4 regions of the Paenibacillus sp. SORGH_AS_0306 genome follow, and region 4 is predicted to be linked to each of the others. Evidence: riboswitches for the same ligand, from Rfam matches in the RefSeq annotation. Region 4 holds a riboswitch; each other region holds the start of a gene.
What was found. A riboswitch is a leader RNA that binds a small molecule or an ion and turns the genes downstream of it on or off. The one in region 4 is predicted to bind thiamine pyrophosphate.
Positions count from the first base shown of each region.

Region 1 (5,494 bases), 600 kb from region 4:
TCTCTTCATCCACATGAAGCATACAGAACTGCGAATCCGGGTCTTGAAACATCACGCCACATTGAGGGGCTAACTGAATCTCGCCTTCCACTTCAGCTTCTACATGTTCAGGAATAATACCGGACAATGCAGATAATAGCGTCGACTTGCCACTACCACTTGGCCCGAGAATCAATACTTTTTCTCCACGTGAAATCGATAAATGAATGTCTGTTAATACATTTTCTTCTCGCTGATAAAAACGTACTGACAGGTCTTTACACCCTAGAAGCGATTCCATTCGCATTTCCCTTCTTCCGCCGTACTTTCATAATTTCGTATTGATCTAGCACCCCTGTTTTGCACAAAGCTTCTACAATAATTTTGGCTAACCATCCACCTAAAATCATTCCACTGATCACTTGAATAACCAGAGTCGTAATCAATACTTGTGTGGTGTAATAGCCGAATCCATTAGCGATAACGTTATACAACACTCCACCTACTGCCGCCAGCGCTCCTGATAACATTAATGTCATTAAGTTATAACGTTTGTAGCCAAATACAGCAAAAGCAATCTCTGCTCCAATCCCTTGAAACACACCGATCAATAAAGCAGATAATCCAAAATGGCTACCTGTTAACAGCTCTACAGCCGCCGCCGCTACTTCAGCAATCAATGCCGCCCCTGGCTTACGAATAATATAAGCTACAATCGGGCTTGCAATAATCCAGATGCCGAACATAAATCCTGCACCTACAGGCCCCACTAATGCAGAGATCGGTATCCATAATGTCGACCATCCTAGATAAATAACGCCACAAGCCACCGCCAGAATAACAGTCAACACCACTTCTTTCATTTTCCATGTCATAGAGATTGATGAGGAACTCATACGCGTGCAACCTCCATCGGCACAGGCCAATCTTCCAGAGTGTACGCCATATCCCAGAACATATATTCAAACTGACAACTTAGAAGAAAATGCTCTTTCATACGCGCCCGATGTGCAGGTGTCGTCTGCTCTGCCCATTTATCCAATCGAGCACAAAATTGATGAGTAATCGTATCGGTACGATTGCCATAGAAGTTAATCCAATCATAAAAAGGATGGGAGACATCCGGCTTCACTTCATCCAATAATTTCACACCAATCTCCCAATACGTCCACGGACAAGGCAACAATACTGCCAAAATATCGCCTAGATCCCCTTCATGAGCCACAGTTAACATATGACGAATATAATGATGAGAAGAAGGAGAAAGCGCATATCCTTGCAAATCTTCATACTTGACGCCAGCCACCTCGCAAAAGTTATTGTGAGGATGAATTTCACTATGAAGCACAAATGAAATCTGCTCGTTAAACATCGCCATATCTTCACGTGTTGGGCATTTCGCAATCGCCGTTCCATAGATACGCATAAAAGAATTCAAATACTCAAAATCTTGCTTTACATAATGGATCAATTGCTCACTACGCAGATCACCTTTGGCAATCCCTTGTACAAATGGATGGTTAAAAATCGCTTCAAAAATAGGGTCTGCGGCCTGTCTAATTTCCTGTGAAAAACTCATAACTGTATCCTCCTTAGATTGAAGCATCGATAACGACGCTTGGTTAATAAAGAAGGACCACTACTGGAATATATGGAAAAATACATGCAAAAAAGCCGCCCCGTGATGGAGCGGCAGAATAGGTGTACGTATATGTACAGGTACCCTTGCACAGTCTCCACTTTCCTACGCTAGTATGAACTAGATCAGGTTCCAAGGGTCCGGGATCTTCCCGTCTCAGCCTACACAAAGGCTCCCCTAGTGGTCATTCGATTCATTTGCATCTTACTGTACACACGATTGAACAGACTGTCAACTGCTATAACCTCAGTAATCTTTCCTTTTTTAACAGTTATAGGGTTATAAAATGGTGTAAAATATAATTATTAGTAAGGATTGGCGCGTAGATTTAACTATCCAAACAGAATTGAGTTGATCTCGATGACACGTAAAGTGGTCTTGGCAGGTGGCACAGGATTTATCGGACAGTATTTGGAAAAAAGATTTGCATCATTGGGTATTGAAGTGCAGATCATTTCCAGACAATCTCCACATATCGCATGGGATGATCATCAAGGAATTGTTCAAGCTCTCGATGGAGCAGAAATGGTGATTAATCTAGCAGGTAAATCGGTCAATTGTCGTTATAACGAACAAAATAAACGTGAAATTATGAACTCTCGAATCGAAACCACCCAGATTCTTGGAAACGCTATCCTGGCTTGTGAACATCCACCTGCGCTTTGGATCAATTCCAGCACAGCTACTATTTATCGTCATGCAGAAGATCGCCCTATGACCGAGACGAAAGGCGAAATCGGTAGCGGATTTTCGGTAGACGTTGCCAAAGCGTGGGAAGAAGCTTTTTTCTCTTTTAGCCTTCCGCATACCCGACAAGCCGCATTACGGATTGCTATCGTATTAGGACCTGGTGGTGGTGTCATGACCCCTTTCAAAAATCTAGTTCGCTTCGGGCTGGGCGGTCATCAAGGGTCAGGGAAGCAGATGTTTAGCTGGATTCATGTTGAAGATTTATTTCAGATTATTTTATTTATTCAAGAGTGGGAATCGCTTGAAGGAGTATTCAACTGCACGTCTCCCAATCCGGTGACCAATCGTGAACTGATGGCAACGATGCGCAAAGTGATGCATCGTAAAGGCGGTCTACCTGCGTCTACATGGATGCTTAATCTAGGGGCTAGAGTGATTCGGACGGAACCCGAATTGGTGCTTAAAAGCCGTTGGGTGATCCCTAATCGTCTCATCAAAGAAGGATTTATGTTCAAATACGGACGGTTGGAACAAGCACTGCACCATATTTTGCATACAAAATCATAACATCATACCGTACAGACGAACATGACTTTTAAAATAAAGCAAAAAAGGGTATCGTAGAGGTAGACTTGAGTAACAGCTTGAATAGCTTACTCAAAAATTAGAGTTAAAGGTGTGCTTATACGTGCGAATTAATAAATATATTAGTGAATCTGGAATTACATCCCGCCGGGGTGCTGATAAATGGATCAATGAAGGTATTGTCACAATCAACGGTGTGGTTGCCGAGCTAGGCAGTCAGGTCGAAGAAGGCGACGATGTGCGGGTCAAAGGCAAACTGATCAAAGTCGAACAAGAAAATGTCTATATTGTGCTCAACAAGCCGGTAGGCATTACCAGTACAACCGAGCGTCATATTCGGGGCAATATCGTAGATTTTGTCAATCATCCTCTGCGTATTTTCCATGTCGGACGATTGGATAAAGATTCGGACGGCTTAATTATGCTGACCAATGATGGCGATATCGTTAACGAGATTTTGCGTGCTGAAAATAAGCATGAAAAAGAATATATCGTCACTGTGGATCAACCGATTACGCCTTCTTTTCTTAAACAAATGGCTTCCGGTGTAGAGATTCTAGATACAGTGACTTTACCTTGTCAGGTCGTTCAACAATCCAAATATGTATTCAAAATCATTTTGACGCAAGGATTGAATCGTCAGATTCGCCGCATGTGTTCTGCACTTGGCTATGAAGTTCGCGCTCTACGGCGTACACGCATTATGAATATCCGTCTAGGCAATCTACCAACAGGCAAATGGCGCGACCTGACAACTGATGAACTCAATCGCCTATTCCGCGATTTAGAATATACGCCAAAAAAACGCTAATTCACCTGAAAAAGACCTCTTTGACTTGATCCGTTATCCTATATCAGATAGCAGATCATTGAAGAGGTCTTTTTGGTATCAAAAAATGTCTGTCCAGAAAAAATCCAAACAAACGTGAATCATTCCTATTTGGATAGTATATATTTTAACTGTAAAGTCTCTTCCAATATCATCCTTTTATAGTTTTTAATTATTGTCATAACAAAGCATATTAGCGAAGATTTTATTTTATAAAGAAAAGAGGTGATCTTATCAAACTACTCCTATCAGTAGTTATGATGGTTATTTTACTTTCTGGATGTTCACTAAACGGAAGTAAACCAAATCCTGAGAACAGTAATGCCGATTATGTGAAATACAAGGATCAAATGTATATTAATGAGCCCAAAATGATCGTTATAGATTCCACCCAACTTTCAAAAATAGATACTGTAAACGAATCCTCTACAGTACCTAAAGACACACCTATTTATAAAATAAATGGGTACTCGGATAATGATATAATAGCTGTAAAAAATACTAATAATGCATTGCAAGGAAAAATGAACATAGATATATACAATGTGTATACTTTATTAAAAGATATGGATGTAAAATCTAAAAAATTGGATATTTTTGATCAAAAAATAGAATCTGTTGATCTGTATAAAGAAGGACAATTTATGCGTACATTACACGGAAAAGAAAGTAAAAAATTTATTGCTCTCGTAAATGCTGCTAAAACGACTATTCATATAGATAGTAGTAATGCTGTGATGTATTCTTTTTTGTATAAACTAAATAGTGCTATCGTTCTAAAATACAATGTGCTAGAGCATAATAATCAATACATGCTTGCTTATAATGATGCAGAACTTCCTTCAGCTATTAGCAATTATTTTCAGCAGAAATGAGTTTTGGTTGTTCCTATGCTCAGCTAGTACGATGAGTAAGAGATTGTATTAATCTTATCAACCACATATAAAAAGACCTCTTTTACTTTGTCTATTATCTTATGTTCGATAATTGACTGCAAAAGAGGTCTTTTTGGTATAAAATCATAGCTAATCAGACACAAACATTGAATAGTCCCAAGCGCTTACGATTTTGAAAAATCGAACTTGAGGAATACATATTTTTGTTTATCTGATTTCGGCGATTACTTGTAAAATACTTTTTCTACATTGTATTTCGCATGTAGTGTATTAATAATGTACGTCTCGTAAATTTCACGATCCATAGCGTTGTCGATCAAGCAGACTTCAATCTTAGTGACTTCATCACGGTGATCTTTGATCGGTGATACGGTATCTTCGAAATGCTTTTTGATACGAGGTCTAAGCTTACGTGCTTTACCGACAAATAGTAATTCATCTTGTTCGTTATAGAACATAAAGATACCGCCTGTTTCACGCGAAATCAGATGAAAATCGGTAAATCCGTAAATATGGCTAAGCTCAGGGTTAATTTGTTTGGTAATCGTAACATCCGCTGTCGGGATTGTTATAGTAATCAATATGGTCACTTCCTCATTCTATATAGGTGTTCATCCTATCATAATTTACACTGCAAAACTACGAATACTCTTATCTTACCACGTTGCTGATCTGCATCTCTATATGATTTTGCTAGTTATGGATGAGGTATGGCTCTATTTCAGCAAATGATTTGTGCAAATGTTATACCTTTTTCCACCACATGCCTAAGGAATGAGGTGCTGTATACGTAAATCCATACTGTGCATACAATTGGTCTGCCGGCGGATCTGCGAATAGTACCGCATGAGATTGAAGAGACATATTCTTTTCCAA
Region 1 is NZ_JAUTBP010000001.1:4,410,519-4,416,012, forward strand. It holds gene QE450_RS19495 (ABC transporter ATP-binding protein) at 1-280, opposite strand, end outside; gene QE450_RS19500 (ECF transporter S component) at 258-854, opposite strand; gene tenA (thiaminase II) at 872-1,558, opposite strand; TPP riboswitch at 1,704-1,807, opposite strand; gene QE450_RS19510 (TIGR01777 family oxidoreductase) at 1,979-2,875, shown strand; gene rluF (23S rRNA pseudouridine(2604) synthase RluF) at 2,997-3,704, shown strand; gene QE450_RS19520 (hypothetical protein) at 3,983-4,597, shown strand; gene QE450_RS19525 (nucleotide excision repair endonuclease) at 4,843-5,199, opposite strand; gene QE450_RS19530 (GNAT family N-acetyltransferase) at 5,363-5,494, opposite strand, start outside.
Region 1: linked by a shared signal. The riboswitch ahead of tenA (thiaminase II) and the one ahead of QE450_RS22255 (ABC transporter substrate-binding protein) in region 4 are both predicted to bind thiamine pyrophosphate.

Region 2 (5,494 bases), 2.7 Mb from region 4:
ACAATGAATATGCTTCTCGTTATGGGATTTCTTATACATTTACATTACCAACGATATCGCAAGAGGAATGGAACAACAGTATTAACGATATCGGTATTATTTCTTTTTTGCAGGGGATTCCGACAGGAAGCGGTTATTATAATAATTATGCGCTTGGCGGAGGACGATTAGTGAAAAAGACTTCATGGTTAGGAACGACTGATCCTGATTCAGGTATCAAGTATGCTTATCCTAATGGTTGTAAGTTACCTGCACCAGCTCAAGATTTATTCACCGATGCCAAAGAAGCTGCGAAATCAGGATACTTTCTACGTGATTGCCGTAATCCTTTAATTCATTAATGTTGTATAAAATAGCTTTTTTAACTCAAAAGTCATACAAAAAAACCAATAACCTTATAAAAGGTTACTGGTTTTTGGTTTTGAACTACCGATCATCGTTTGGCAGGTTGTGCATCAAGCTTAATTTTAAAACGATAAAAATTTACCAAGTTTCATCAAGGTGTTGAGCGTAGTAAGAAATTCCTCTTTTGAAGTATTGAAGATGTTCATCAGAAGTCGTTTCCATTAGATTAGCCAAAACAATCTCCATAGCCTGTTTGTAATCTTTTGCATTATACAGAGCCATTGAATAAAAGATTTGAAGGCCACGGTGTTCAGGAAACTCTGTTACACCTCGATGTAAAGTTTCAACCGCTTCTTGATAGTAACCTAAAGAACGGTAGGTACTGCCAAGACCAAGCAAACATCTTTGCAGATTTGCTCCTGTAAGACCTTGGTCAATTGCCTTTACATAATAAGGGATAGCTTCATTCGGATATCCGGAATTATCGTGAACCATTCCAGTCTGGTAATTTACCTCAGCGTGATCTGGATAGGTAGCGACCATTTCTAAAAGAAGAGAACGTGCTTCTTTCAGAATTTCTGGGTCTTGTTTAGCACGCCCTTCTTCACGCAATTTGTGGGCTTTTTCTAAGAGCAAATTCAATGTTGTTTCAGCTGTAGTATTTATTCTTTGATCATTCATTTTTAAAACTCCCTCAAATGTAGTATTGCAAATAGTAAAGTAACATTATAAAAACAATACTTTGAGAGAGTTAATTAATTTTGAAAGTGACTTTGTAAAAACATGTTCATGGCTTTTAATTCCTCCTTAGAAATCAGGAATAAACCCTAAGGTTCTTTTTCATACTAGGCTTTTTATTAACTAAAGTCAAAATCAAATTCAAAGTATTCAGTCGTTTATAATATTCTTAACAAGCTATGTCTTAAAACTAATACAATCTACTTCTTAAAGTAACAACCGACAGTTAAATTTAATTTTTAGAAGTAAGTAAAAAAGCTTTGATCTTTTCATAAAATGGCAAAATCTTCAACGATAATAAGATTACTTCAATTCTTTCAAACCGTTCGTAAAAGCATACATTTATTCTACACATCAGAAAATGAATGTAAAAAAATGAAAATTTTCAGTTCTAGACAGCTTCTGCTTATGTTACAATACACTCTGTAGCAATTTTGTGATGATGTATATTTAAAAAAGAGATATTTAACATAGACAGGAGCATTATTTAGTATGAGTTTGTTATCAGTAGAAAATGTAACACATAATTTTGGAGACCGAACATTATTTCGGGATGTATCTTTTCGTCTGCTTGCTGGAGAGCATGTAGGCTTAGTCGGTGCAAATGGTGCTGGCAAATCAACATTGATGAATATTATGACAGGTAAACTGTTGAAAGATAGCGGTAAAGTCGAATGGGCTCCGCGTGTACGTTATGGTTATTTAGATCAGCATACTAAGTTAACAGAAGGAAAAACAGTACGTGATGTACTGAAAGATGCTTTTCTTCCGTTGCTAGAATTAGAGCAGGAGTTAAATGAAGTCACCAACCAGATGGCTGAAGCATCCCCGGAACAATTGGAAGTATTGTTAGAACGAATGGGTGATATTCAAGAGCAACTGGAAATAGGAGACTTTTATCTATTAGATACCAAAGTTGAAGATATGGCTTACGGTCTTGGACTCAATGTTATTGGACTTGATAAAGACGTAACAGCTTTGAGCGGTGGTCAGCGTACTAAAGTACTGCTTGCCAAGCTATTACTCGAAAAGCCTAATGTTTTGTTGCTGGATGAGCCTACCAACTATCTGGATGTAGAGCATATCCAATGGCTAACTCGTTATCTACAAGAATATCCACATGCTTTCGTATTGATCTCACATGATACAGATTTTATGAATCAAGTCGTTAATGTAATTTATCATTTGGAATTTGCCAAATTAAATCGTTATACAGCTGATTATAATAAGTTTTTAGAAATGGCTGATATTCAAAAGCATCAACATATCGAAGCCTTTGAAAAACAGCAAGATTTTATCAAAAAACAAGAAGAATTTATTCAAAAAAATAAAGCACGTGCATCTACATCCGGTCGTGCAAAAAGTCGTGAAAAGCAATTAAATCGTATCGAACGTATCGACAAACCAGAAGAATTTGCTAAGCCAACATTTAATTTCAAAGAAGCTCGTGCAAGTAGTAAAACAGTCTTTGAAGGTAAAGACTTTGAGATTGGATATACACATGCTTTATTGCCTAAAATGACAATGAATATTGAACGTGGCGAAAAAATTGCGATTGTTGGTTGTAACGGTGTAGGTAAATCAACATTGCTCAAAACTATTCTAGGTAAACTTCAACCGGTTAGTGGTAAAACATATCTGGGCGATTATTTGCATTCTGCTTATTTTGAGCAGGAAGTACGTCCAGACCAATTGACACCGATAGATGAAGTATGGAATGAATTTTCACATTTAAGTCAAAATGAAGTGCGTGGTCATCTGGCACGTTGTGGTCTGAAAAATGAGCATATCACGCGCCCAATGCGTATGTTAAGTGGTGGAGAGCAAGCGAAAGTTCGTTTGTGCAAACTATTACTGCGTGAAAGCAATTGGGTATTATTCGATGAACCGACCAATCACTTGGATGTTCATGCTAAAAATGAATTAAAACGCGCTTTAAAAGCATATAAAGGTACAGTATTACTCGTGTCTCACGAACCTGAATTTTATGAAGATTGGGTTACTAAAATTTGGGATGTTGAGCAGTGGTCTGAAGCTAAAGCGAAATAAAAGATTTTCCATCTTTTTAAGATGTCATAGCTAGTTGTACTCATTTATTTTTAAAATGAACTGTAAAAGATGACTTTATAAAGAGTCTGAGAATCATTTGCTTTATTGAATAGTCTTTGCTAAGATGAATAACAAATTGAATAGCTTGAATGCACTAGGGGGGCCGCTTGAGGCTGAGATGAAAGCAGATATTGCTTTCGGACCCTTTGTACCTGATCTGGATCATACCAGCGTAGGGAAGTGGTAGCAGAGTTTCGGAAATGTTCGATACAATAATCGGAATAATCCAGTAATAGAGAATATGAAGTAGTGATAATCTACTAAATGTCTTATTACTATAGATGAATAAGATTATACAATTTCCGTTCCTTCTAAATAATCTTGTTTGATCGAACAGAGCGATCATTATTTTCTAGATCTATACTAGCCACTTCTTATTAAAAAGAAGTGGCTTTTTTGCGTTTTATTATATCTATGAACGTAAAGGAGGCATCTTATAAGTATGGAAATTCATGCGATTAGTACAGGTCAGCAATCGATGACTAAGTTGATAGAGATCGCATCACAAGTATACCCCTGGGTTACTGCTATTCATATTCGCGAAAAAAATTGGTCTGATCTTCAGATCATCAATACAATTCAGCAAATGGTAGATAAAGGTGTTCCGCGCTCACAACTAAGGATCAATAGTCGACCGCAATTAGCGGTTGATATGAATATAGGAGGGGTACATTTAAGCGAAAATATGGCTTATCCTTCGATTGATCATAGACCTTTGACATGGAAAGTAGGACGGTCTGTTCATCATATAGAACAAGCACTACAAGCTGAGCAGGAAGGAGTAGATTATATTTTTTACGGGCATATCTATCCTACTACTTCCAAGCCTGATCGATCTCCGCGGGGATTGATTCAACTGGAACAAGTATGTCATGCAGTGTCTATACCGGTGATTGCGATCGGTGGTATCCAGCCAGCCCATTGTCAGGATATTTATCAGGCTGGGGCGAAAGGAATTGCGGTAATGTCTGGTATTTTCGAAGCAGATTATCCTCAACATATCTGTCAGCAATATAAGGCAAGTATTTCAAATCGTACGTTTGCCAATCTATAACTACGAGGAAAGAAGTGAATGAGATCATGGGTCATTTATCCAATCTCAATACTAATCATTATGATGTAATCGTTGTAGGCGCAGGAGTGATTGGTGCTGCTTTGGCATATGAACTAGCACAGCAAGGGGTCAAAGTAGCATTAATTGAGAAAAGTAAACCAGCTTCTGGTGCATCAGGGGCGGCAGGTGGAATGTTAGCTGCTCATTCTGAGCATTTTACACATGTAGAACTGCATCAATTGGCGCTGTATAGTCAATCCTTGTATAGCAAGCTTGCTATCGATTTACTTGAACAAACAGGCATAGATATTGGATTGCGAACAGAGGGATTTTTACTTCCTCTCACTGAAATAGAGTTAAATTCATTACATGCAGAACAATCAAAAGTTCAATGGCAGGCAAATGCTATTGATCCAAATTCAAATCATCCTAATCGAAATCCTCAACATCAACTGGATAACAATCAACATACTTTTAACGATAACTACAGTCTTTCTGCTATCACGAACGCTAACAATATAAAAACAGATCGCAAACAGTGGTGGAGCCCCTCTTATCTGGCACAAGTAGAACCACAACTGCATGCTCCATCAGGGATGATCTATAATCCAGACGAACCGCAATTAATTCCAGCGCTACTTAATCAAGCACTTGTACAAGCGGCAACTCAATATGGAGTTGATTTTTATTCGGAAACAGAAGTTTTACGTTTACTGTATCAGCAAAATAACTCTCAAATTAAAGGTGTAGTGAGTAACAGAGGTGAGTTATATGCTGAACAGGTGGTTTTAACAACAGGATTGAGTACACAACAATTGCTAGCAACCGAGCAATATGAATTACCTTTTATTCCTGTCAAAGGCGAATTAATCGAAGTCAACACTCCGTCAAAGTGGCTTGGTCATACGATCTATGGAGAAGGAATTTATATTATTCCCAAAAGTGATCATCGACTCTGGATCGGTGCTACCAGTAAATCTGATCGAATCGATACTAGTGTAGATATTTCTGCTATTGCACAGTTATTGTCTCAGGCTGAACAATATCTGCCTGCTATTGGCTCAGCTACGTTTGTCCGTTGCTGGTCAGGTATACGTCCTGGAACACCGGATGAATTGCCTTATTTAGGTCGGATTGAGCCTATTCATGGCTTATGGACAGCTTCAGGTCATTATCGCAATGGTATTTTACTAGCGGCAGGTACAGCAAAATGGATGACACAAGCTTTGATAACCAATGATACAGCGC
Region 2 is NZ_JAUTBP010000001.1:2,294,381-2,299,874, reverse strand. It holds gene QE450_RS09885 (hypothetical protein) at 1-341, shown strand, start outside; gene QE450_RS09880 (tetratricopeptide repeat protein) at 484-1,026, opposite strand; partial or broken gene QE450_RS23640 (ATP-binding cassette domain-containing protein) at 1,576-2,164, shown strand; gene QE450_RS23635 (ATP-binding cassette domain-containing protein) at 2,239-3,132, shown strand; TPP riboswitch at 3,279-3,388, shown strand; gene QE450_RS09870 (thiamine phosphate synthase) at 3,635-4,246, shown strand; gene QE450_RS09865 (NAD(P)/FAD-dependent oxidoreductase) at 4,261-5,494, shown strand, end outside.
Region 2: linked by a shared signal. The riboswitch ahead of QE450_RS09870 (thiamine phosphate synthase) and the one ahead of QE450_RS22255 (ABC transporter substrate-binding protein) in region 4 are both predicted to bind thiamine pyrophosphate.

Region 3 (5,494 bases), 4.9 Mb from region 4:
GTCGATGTATCATGTCCACCTTTGATCACTACATATGTTGCTCCCATTTCTACAAACTGCTTGGCGGCTTGTTCGCGCTGCTGTAGATTGGTAATCGATAGACCTGTTAATAACTCGGCTTCTGGCAAATTAGGCGTGATAATCTCTGCCAGCGGAATCAGATCAGAGATCAGCGCCTGCAACGCTTCTTGTTGTAACAGCACAGAACCTCCTTTAGCGACCATCACCGGATCAATCACTAGATGTTGCCATTGATACTGTTTTACTTTTGCTGCGACATAACGAATAATCTCTGCACTAAATAACATCCCTGTTTTGACAGCGTGGGGTTGTAGATCCGTTCCGATCGAATCCAATTGCTGTACAACACCTTCAATCTGAACCGGATAGACACCTTGTACCCCTGTCGTATTCTGCGCTGTGATAGCAGTAATAACAGACATGCCATAGACACCGAGTTCTTGAAATGTTTTGAGATCGGCCTGAATGCCTGCGCCTCCTCCACTATCTGAACCTGCAATCGTCAATGCTTGATACACGTTCATCTTGTCTCGCTCCTTTATCATATGAATGTATGTTCAATATTAAGCTTTGGATGAAGTGATCTGGGCTCGTGCAATTACGATCTCCGGGGTAACTAGAGACAATTGATTGATAAATTGCATCTGAAAACTGCCTGTGCCTTGCCCTGCTGTCTGTTCATAGGCAATCTCTGCGGCTATACCGTAAAATGCTAAAGCTTCTGTTACGGCTTCCAGACGTTCTTGAGCTTGTGTAGGATCAGCGACTGCGATAAATGCACCGACTACGGCACTTAGTAGACAACCACCGCCTGTCACTTGCGTTAATATCTGATGACTGTTAGCAATGGTATAGGTGTTCTGTCCATCGGTTACGACGTCTTTTTCACCGGTGATCGCTACAATGCACTTTAATTTTTGAGCGGCCTGCTCTGCGATCTGGATCATATTGCCTTCGCCTGCTCCTGCATCGACACCTTTGATCTGCCATGATTCGCCGATCACATTAGCCACTTCAGCTACATTGCCACGTAACACATCTACTTGAACGTGTTCGATAATTTGCAAAGCCGATTGTGTACGATACGGGGTAGCTCCTGCTCCGACCGGATCAAATACAACAGGCACACCTGATTCATTCGCTGCACGTCCTGCACGTTGAATCGATTCGACGGTGTATGGATCAAGCGTACCGATATTAAGTACAACTGCATTTACTATAGCTGCCACATCGGCTACTTCTTCATGCGCATATGCCATAAAAGGAGAAGCTCCCAGCGCCAGCAATCCGTTCGCTGTAAAATTAGTCACGACCATATTGGTAATATTGTGAATCAGTGGATGTTGCGCCCGTACTTTGGCTAGAAAAGTCATTGATATTGCCTCCTATAACGTAATAAAGACCCATCCATCTCCAGAAGAGACAAATGGGTCAAACATTCATTCAGGTATATCACAACATGAGTGAAAATTCAGCCTCCACTTCCCTCCGCTAGTATAATCCAGATCAGGTTCCAAGGGTCCGAAATTGAATTTTCGTCTCAGCCAACAGGCTCCCCTAGTGAAATCAGTAACTATTCGATTGTTCTTTCTTACCATACCACTGGTGAATGATCTGGTAAAGGATTACACTAGAAGAAATCGCGTTTGTAACTGCCAAGCGCTTGATGTAAGATATTTTGCTATGCAAAAATCATGTTGGATTATACTAGAAGAAGTCGCGCTTATATTGCCAGGCGCTTAGCGAAAGATATTTTGCTATGCAAAAATCATGGTTGATTACACTAGAAGAAGTCGCGCTTATACTGCCAAGCGCTTAGCGAAAGATATTTTGCTATGCAAAAATCATGGTTGATTACACTAGAAGAAGTCGCGCTTATATTGCCAAGCGCTTAAATCATCCAGTGTTGCCAATCGGTCTGAGCGACTTTGCGTTCGGTGAGCCATTGGCGGGTTTTATCTAGCAATTCCCGGCGGTGGGTTCCATTGGAATACGTGTGATCTGCTTGGAAAATAATTTCTTTATCACAGCGTCCTTCTGAACGTGTCCAGAATACTTTTTGATACAAAAAGGCATAATCTACTGGAATCACATCATCCCCTGTACCATGAATCACCAGCACATCGCCACCAAATTGCTTGGCTTCTTGAAACGGTTGGAAATTGCCTAGCGAATCAAAGTATACAGGTGTAAACGAGTAACCTAAATGATCCGCTTGTCCTTCGATCACAGCTTGATCGTATTTGTCCCGACCGGTTAATTTGATAATATCGTTAAATGGATGTCCTACTGCTGACCAGAGGACTAGACTTTTGACACGATGATCGCGTACAGAAGTAAGAATAGCTACAGCACCACCCAGACTATGACCGATCAATGTGACGCGGGTGGGATCAATGTCACTGCAATTCATTGCATAATCCAGTACAGTACGAGTCTGAGCGACCATTGATTCAAGTCCTTCTTTGCCATAGTCGCCGCCACTTTCACCGCAACCTGCATAATCAAAGCGAACCACCATATAACCGTCAGCCGCCAATTCACGGGCTGTACTAACAAATAGGCGATCCACTCCAATACGGCTGCCAACAAAACCATGGCAGATCACAATTAGCGGTGTACGGCTTTTGCCTCGTCCTGCTGATTGTGGTTCCTGTTCAGGATAATGAATACTAGCTGTCAGATCCAAGTCGTGATGTCGAATGACGATATTGCGTTCCATGATGATTCCTCCTCTTAAATAAACAATTCCGATCAGTTTAATATGCTTTAATCTTGAAACCATATTATCATTAACGCTAGATCATTGTCAACGCAAGGAAAGTATGGCAAAATAGTAGCTTCGAACAACGAGAATGGAGGAATGAATAATGAGCTCAATACGCCAAATGGTTAAAAATATTAACGTCGTACGGGATCAATTAAAACCAGAAAATTTGGATTATTATGATGATGTTATTGTACATGTACGGGATGCACGAATTGATCGTGAAGCAGGCGAAGAATTGCTTTTAGAAATGGGTCATCATTTGCTAGAAGCGCAGAAAAAAGGTAAAACTGCCAAACAGTTATTCGGTAAAGAATCGATAGAGTACGGCAATATATTAATTCGTAATTTACCGGAAAAGAAACAATTGAGCAAGCCGATGTATTACTTGATGATTCCGTGGGTAGCGTTAACATGGGTATTTCTTATTCAAGCATTAATGGGATTGTTCAAAATCAGTATTAGCGATTCAGGCATTGTCGGGCAGATCAATGTAGCGACTCTTATTATTGTAGCTGTAGGTTCGATTGCTCTGGTCGAAATGCTTACAAGATTTACCGATCAGCCTGTTGAACAAAGTGATGCGACAAAGCCAGGCATGCAAATCAATGCACGCGCTATCTTAACGTATCTGGTGATTTTGGTACTGATTTTTGGTGTGGGAATCTTTTTACGTGAAGTGATGCCTGTGATTACGATTGCTCCATGGGTAAGTTTGTTGTTATTTGTGATCGGTGTAGTCGGACAGAAATTTATTTTTATGCGTAAATAAAAGATCAGCAAGCCTATGTATTATTGAATAAATCAAAATAGATAGATTGCATTTTATTTTGCCAAAGGTATACCTATCGCTTACAATAAATAAGATTGATGAATATCGTTAGCTTATACACAAATCTTATTCATATTCTACGAACAGGTATAGTTAAAGGAGGGTTATGCTTTGCCACCTCGCACCGGGCTTAGTCTTCATTCTATTTTGCAAGCAGCTACAGAAATAGCAGATGAACGTGGATGGAATGAAGTGACACTTACGATATTAGCTCAGAAGCTAGGGGTTCGTTCGCCTTCTTTGTATAATCATGTGAACGGATTACCGGGATTACGTCGTGAAATGGCATTAACAGGATTGGATCAACTCAAAGACGCATTGATGCGGGCTGCGGTAGGACGATCTGAAGATAAAGCGATACGTGAAATGTCGCGGGCTTATCTGGAATTTGCTCGGGCTCATCCAGGATTATATGAAGCTACGTTCTATACATCAGATATAGATGATGCAGAGATCAATGATAGCAAACATCAAATGTTGGAATTATTCATGCAAGTATTAACCGGATTTGATTTGAATGAAGAAGCCTTGATTCATGCGATACGTGGACTACGCAGTGTTTTGCATGGCTTTAGCTCACTAGAACGTATCGGTGGATTTGGCTTGAATGTCGATATAAATCAAAGTTTTGAATTGATTATTAATACTTTTCTGCAAGGTCTGCATACGGTAGAGTCCAATCATAAATAAGCAAATACACCACTTGTATAGAGATCGTAACGTTTAAATATGTTACTTCTGGCTGTAGAGTGGTGTATTTTTTGTGCTTTTTAGTAACAGAATCATCGTTAGATTAGTAAAGAAAACCTCTTTCTTTTACAAAATACTTATAATTTTTTAGAAATAATGAATATAGTTATTGATTTAACTAATACTATTAGTTTATAGTGTAATCAAGAGGTGATTGATATGAAAATAATTAGCAAGAACAACTTACATCAACTTATTTTTTTACCACGCATATTTCCCGTAAATTGTTATATCGTTGAAGAAGAGTCCAGTGTGACTTTAATTGATGCAGGATTGCCAAATAGTTATAAAGGTATTCAGCACGCGATTTCTCAGATCGGCAAACCGTTAGGCGCTATCGTTCTAACTCATATCCATGATGACCATGTCGGTTCATTAGATACATTACATCAGCTTTATCCTGATGTACCTGTCTATGTATCACAGCGAGATGCACGCTTAATGAGCGGTGATATGAGCTTGGATGCAGATGAACCTCAGACTAAGATCAAAGGCAGTGTTCCCAAGCGTCTACAAACTCGCCCTTCTGTTTTGCTCCATGAAGGTGATCGAATAGGTTCTCTTCAAGTCATCGCCACACCGGGTCATACGCCAGGCTCTATTTCGCTGTGGGATACTAGAGATCAATCACTTATAGCTGGTGATGCTTTGCAGACTAGAGGTGGGATTGCTGTAGCAGGTTCAGTACGTCTGACATTCCCTTTCCCTGCTCTGGCAACATGGAGCAAAGAACGATCTCTACAAAGTGCTCGCAAATTAGTAGCATTACAGCCAAGTCTACTTGCTGTAGGTCATGGTGCGATGATCACCGATCCGTATCAAGCTATGCAAGATGCTATTCAGCACGCAGAACAACGTTTGCCCTCTTCCTTATCAATCAAACAATCGCTGTAATCGTAAAAGAAACGCCAAAAAACCGCACAGATCTAACTTCATCCTGTACGGTTTTTGCTTTTGTACTCACGCCATAATAAAAATAGAAAATACGGTGCTCCAATGACCGAAGTAACCAAGCCTACAGGAAACTCCAGAGGTGGCGCCAGAACACGTCCAATCACATCTGCTAGTAACATCATGATCGCCCCTACCAGTGCTGCTACTGGCACAAAATAACGATGACCACC
Region 3 is NZ_JAUTBP010000001.1:95,608-101,101, reverse strand. It holds gene thiD (bifunctional hydroxymethylpyrimidine kinase/phosphomethylpyrimidine kinase) at 1-545, opposite strand, end outside; gene thiM (hydroxyethylthiazole kinase) at 585-1,394, opposite strand; TPP riboswitch at 1,488-1,590, opposite strand; gene QE450_RS00440 (alpha/beta hydrolase) at 1,913-2,743, opposite strand; gene QE450_RS00435 (DUF1129 family protein) at 2,892-3,560, shown strand; gene QE450_RS00430 (TetR/AcrR family transcriptional regulator) at 3,732-4,310, shown strand; gene QE450_RS00425 (MBL fold metallo-hydrolase) at 4,530-5,264, shown strand; gene QE450_RS00420 (FecCD family ABC transporter permease) at 5,303-5,494, opposite strand, start outside.
Region 3: linked by a shared signal. The riboswitch ahead of thiM (hydroxyethylthiazole kinase) and the one ahead of QE450_RS22255 (ABC transporter substrate-binding protein) in region 4 are both predicted to bind thiamine pyrophosphate.

Region 4 (5,494 bases):
TAATGTTCTGGAAGCGATTTAATGATTCGCTTAATCTGTTGATCTTGATATTGATCCAGATGGATATGGCTATCGATAAGTGGAGCATAGACAGGCTTCATGATTGATCACCTTCATGGGTATCACGCATCGCATTCATCAATTGTCTGCGTAGAGCAATAAATTGCGGATCATCGGTAATCTCTTCTCGCCTTGGACGAGGAAAAGGAACTACAATATTATGCAGTACAGTAGCAGGACGACGAGATAGCACATAGATTCGATCTGAAAGTAGTAATGCTTCTTCAATATGATGAGTGACAAAAATAACCGAGCGTCTATTTTCTTCCCAAATGTTCAACAACCATGATTGCATCTCACTGCGTGTAAAAGCATCTAACGCACTAAAAGGCTCATCCAGACATAGAAGATCACGAGGTCCTAGCAAAGCTCTTAAAAACGCAACCCGCTGTTGCATCCCGCCAGATAATGTATGAGGATAAGATGATGCAAAACCACCCAGTCCAACTTTATCCAGCCATTGTCTGGCTAATTCTAATGATTCTTTGCGCGGTAATCCTGCTACTTCGCGCGCCAAAATAACATTATCTTCAATCGTACGCCAGGGCATCAAAGCAGGTTGTTGTGGCATATAACCGCTCAATCCTTTACGACCGGTTATATTTTGTCCGTCCAAAAGGACTTGTCCTTGATCGGGAAGCACCACGCCACCAATCATTTGCAAAAGCGTACTTTTACCGGAACCAGAAGGGCCGATAATGGATACAAATTCACCTTGCTCTACATGCAGCGAAATGTCTTGCAGCACATGTAACGATTGCTTGCCCTGTGTAAAAGATTTGCTGATTCCTTGTAATGCTAAAAGTGGAGTAGAGTTGTTCACCGATAAAGTCGGATCTTGAGGTTTATTTAGCGACATCTTTAGAACCTCCTTTGACAGCACGATGTTGTGCAGGATGATGCCAGCGAACACACCATTTTTCGATCATATTGATTAGCATAAATAACATAAGACTGATCACTACAACTACCAGTATCGCTAAAAACATATGGTCGGTGCGAAAAGCTGATTTTTGCAACATCATATAATAGCCAATTCCTTCACTACTGCTAATCCATTCAGCGATAATAGCACCCATTACACTATACGTTGCAGCAATTTTAACTCCAGAAAAGATCGAAGGTAAGCTAAAAGGTAATTCTAATTTCCAAAAGATTTGATTTTTAGAAGCGCCGATCATTTGCATATAATTAAGCATTGTACGATCGGTAGTAGCCAGTCCGCTCAGCGCCGCAATGGTCACCGGGAAAAAGCATACCAGAATAATCACAATTAATTTGGACAATATCCCAAATCCGAACCAGATAACGAGTAGCGGTCCCAGAGCAATCGTAGGGATATTTTGACTCAAGATCAATAATGGATATAATGCTGAACGTAGAAAAGGAATATAATGAAGCACGCCTGCGACCAGTAATCCAAAAGCAACACCTATACTAAAGCCGGATAGTGTCAATTTTAACGTCGCCCATGTGTGCAAGCCCAGTCGGTCTTTCTCACTCCATGCTTCATGTCCAATCAATGCAGGGCTAGGAAGAATCCATGTCTCAATATGGAATAGACTGGTTGCCAGTTGCCAGATAATCAGTAATAAAACAACCGCCCCGAGGGGCGGCCATAGCCTGTTCCACCATGTATTCATCGTAGACATTAGCGGTACTTCTCAGTTAATCCATCCATACTGATTCCGGTTGGACTATGAGCAATTTTGATCTGAGAAATAATACTCGGGCTTCCTTTTTCCACTAACGCTTCGTGCATTTGCCGAACCACTTCTAACAATTCGCTAAGTTCGCCTTCCATCGTGGTCTCAAGTGGATGCACTTCATATTTCACACCGGAGGCTTGAATCACTTCTATTGCCCGGTCGACATAATCGTAAGAGTTCTCACCAGCTTGAGTTTTGGGAATAACCTGAATACTTAAAAGGGTGTGTGCCATAGTAGTCATCTCCTTATGTTCTATTTATGATTTGGTGGTTTCAGGTAAATAATCGTTTGTATATGCTTTGGTTGCATCTAACGGTTTGTCTAACAATTTCTGCTTGAACATCCAATCGGCATAACCTTCCCAGACTGATTGTTTTTGCTCGCCCCAGCGTTTGGCATCATCTTGATAACGTGGAGATAACCATTTTTGGCTAGCTTTGACCAGTGCAGGATCAAGATCAGGTACTGCTTTGAGCAATATATCTGCTGATTCATCAGGATGAGCGATTGCATATTCATATCCTTTACTGGTTGCCGCCATAAATGATTTCACCAGTGCAGGATCGGTAGCGATCTGCTTCTCATTGGTTACGATAACAGGTGTATAATAATCTAATTTATCTGAATAATCTTTTACATATAACATATCTAATGGTTGTCCGCGAAGTTCTGCTTCAATTCCTGTCCATCCATAGAATATCCATGCAAAGTCGATTCCTTTTTGTACAGCTGTAAAATAATCCGCATTACCGATATTAACACTTTTGACTTTGCTAACATCGCCACCGTCGGTATCCATAATGGATTTCATAACTGCTTCTTCAACAGGCGATCCCCATGCACCGTAGGATTTGCCTTCCATATCTTTAGGGCTTTTGATTCCGCGATCTGTAGGAGCGGCAAAGCCAGATGTATTATGCTGGATAACTGCCGCGAGTGACACTAAAGGCACTCCTTGTACACGCGCTTGAGTCACACTTTCCTGATAACTGATTCCAAAAGGCACTTCACCAGAAGCGACCATGGTATCTGCTCCACCTTGACCGGGAGTAATAATTTCGACGTTTAATCCTGCTTTTTTATAATAGCCCTGTGCTTGGGCAACATATAAGCCAGTATGATTCGTATTTGGTGTCCAGTCGAGCACGACTTTTACATCTTTAAGGGCAGATGTTGATCCTGCCTGATTGGCTGTATTGCTTGTACTTGTTGCTGAACCACATGCAGTGGTGATCCACAATAAACCTACCATTAACCACGGTAAGCTTTGACGCCACCTTTTTTGAGTTCTCATTACCGTCATCCTTCTTTCTTCTAGCTCAAATAGTCAATCCTGTAATACTGGGTAAAAGGCATAAAAAAAACGCCCCCATCGGGACGACATAGGTGCAATTATAAGCTAGAGTACAGCATATAACGACTTGTTACTTTCCTACGCTGGCATTATCCAGATCAGGTATAAGGGTCTGTATTTATCACAATACACTCTCAGCCAGTTGCAACTAGCTCCCCTGTACATATGCGGTTTTTTTACATTGTAATTATAGACCAGAGGGTATCAACTGTCCAGTAAAGAGAATGCGGTGTCATCAGCAAAAGACAGTGTATTTCGGTTCAGTCTCGCTGTCTAAGGGTATTTACATATACGGAAGTTTGTAACTAACAAAAGTTCCATTCAATATTCTTCTATACGTATCGCATAGATATACATAGACATAGATATTGAATACACCCATACGTTTATATACAGGAGGAGATTGATCATGAGTAAAACAGCTGAAGAACAAGCGATATTAACTGCATTAGAAGGTAATCCATTTTGTGCACTAGGTACAGTAGAAAATGACAAACCTAAAGTACGCTACATGGCGCTATATAACGAAGGCTTGAATATTCATCTCGCGACAAACCGCAAAACACATAAAGTCGAAGAGTTAGAAAAAAAATCCGAACTGTTATGTATTGTTGGGTTATGAAAAAGGCGGCACTAATCAAGTCGTTGAAATCGAAGGTGTAAGTGCTGTATCTACAGACGACGAATTGAAAAAACGTGTTTGGAAAGAAGAATTTAAAGAATGGTTTTCCGGTCCAGAAGATCCTGATTATGTGATCCTAGATATCAAACCACAAACGATTGAATATACAGATCAAGATGGTAACAAAAAAACGTGGACTGCGTAATCTGATACAACTTTAATGGTTTAAGATAGCAGTTATCACATAAATGACTCGGAATTTGAAATTTGCGAAACAAGAGAAATGAATGCAAAATTCAAATTCCGAGTTTTTTCGTCTTTATTTTTCCATAAAAAGGATAAAATAGGTACTTGAGGAACTTGATAAGGTATACTCAAATAAGGTATAAAAAGGTATATAGAAATATTTTATAGACTAACCTGTAAAATGACGATGATGGAATAAAATGAAAGTCTCATTGATAGCAAGATATAAGGAAATATACTGGAGGTGGTTTCCTTGAACTTAAAACAAATAGAACAACAGATTGAGCAGGAACGCCGCATATTGAACCAGATGGCAGAAGAACATGGGATGCGCGATTATCGTGTGTTAGACCAATCAGAACAATTAGATCGAATTTTAGATATGTATTTTCAATATAAAGATCGAAATACTAATTTTTTAACTCCTTAATCTCAAAGAGTTATTATTTATGAAAAGAAACATGACACAATCATGTAAATTATAGAATTTTTCGCAAAATAAATCTTATTTTCATAAAAAATAGAACTAATAACCCTTCAAATATATCAGCTGATAGTATACAATTCTATCATGCGTTTCTTTTGGTAGCCTTTTTACTATTTATCTGCCTACTCTAAATCATAATTTCTAATATGATTTTTTTAAAATCAGCATGTTAAGTACATTGTCACTGCTTGTTCATGCTGTTATACATATAGGGCATAGAGATAAATAGGAAAAGGTCAAGCAAATGCGAATATATTTGGGAGGGGTTTTTTATTTTGAATTTGGGAAACAAAACATTTAAAAAAGCAATTACTGTCATCGCAGCTCTGCAATTGTTTGCAGTGTCGGCAGTTCCTGCTTTTGCAGCCGAAGCCACTTCTTCTGAATCTACCGTAAAATTACGTTTGTTGGAGACAACAGATATTCATGTGAACGTAATGAACTATGATTATTATTCAGATGCAGCGACAGATCAATATGGATATGCCAAAACAGCGACATTGATCAAAAATGCGCGTGCAGAAGCCAAAAACAGTGTATTGATCGATAATGGTGATCTATTACAAGGTAATCCGTTAGGTGACTATGTAGCCAAAGTTGATCCTTTAAAAGCAGGCGAAGTTCACCCTGTCTACAAAGCGATGAACCAATTGGGTTATGATGCAGGAAATATCGGTAACCATGAATTTAACTATGGTCTGGATTTCTTGGGTAACGCTCTCAAAGGCGCTAACTTCCCTTATGTGAATGCTAATATTTATACAGATGATGGCACAGGTTCAGGTGAGAAAAACTATTTTACTCCTTATTTGATTTTGGATAAAGAAGTCACTGATGAAAGTGGAGCTAAACATACGATTAAAGTAGGTGTTATCGGCTTCGTACCACCACAAGTAATGCAATGGGATAGCGCAAACTTGTCGGGGAAAGTGGTTGCTAAAGATATCGTTGAAACAGCGAACAAATTTATTCCACAAATGAAAGCAGAAGGCGCAGATATTATTATTGCAGTGCC
Region 4 is NZ_JAUTBP010000001.1:5,008,817-5,014,310, forward strand. It holds gene QE450_RS22235 (TatD family hydrolase) at 1-101, opposite strand, end outside; gene QE450_RS22240 (ABC transporter ATP-binding protein) at 98-919, opposite strand; gene QE450_RS22245 (ABC transporter permease) at 906-1,703, opposite strand; gene QE450_RS22250 (MTH1187 family thiamine-binding protein) at 1,712-2,002, opposite strand; gene QE450_RS22255 (ABC transporter substrate-binding protein) at 2,027-3,064, opposite strand; TPP riboswitch at 3,182-3,293, opposite strand; gene QE450_RS23605 (pyridoxamine 5'-phosphate oxidase family protein) at 3,534-3,746, shown strand; gene QE450_RS23610 (pyridoxamine 5'-phosphate oxidase family protein) at 3,733-3,951, shown strand; gene QE450_RS22265 (aspartyl-phosphate phosphatase Spo0E family protein) at 4,246-4,422, shown strand; gene QE450_RS22270 (bifunctional 2',3'-cyclic-nucleotide 2'-phosphodiesterase/3'-nucleotidase) at 4,755-5,494, shown strand, end outside.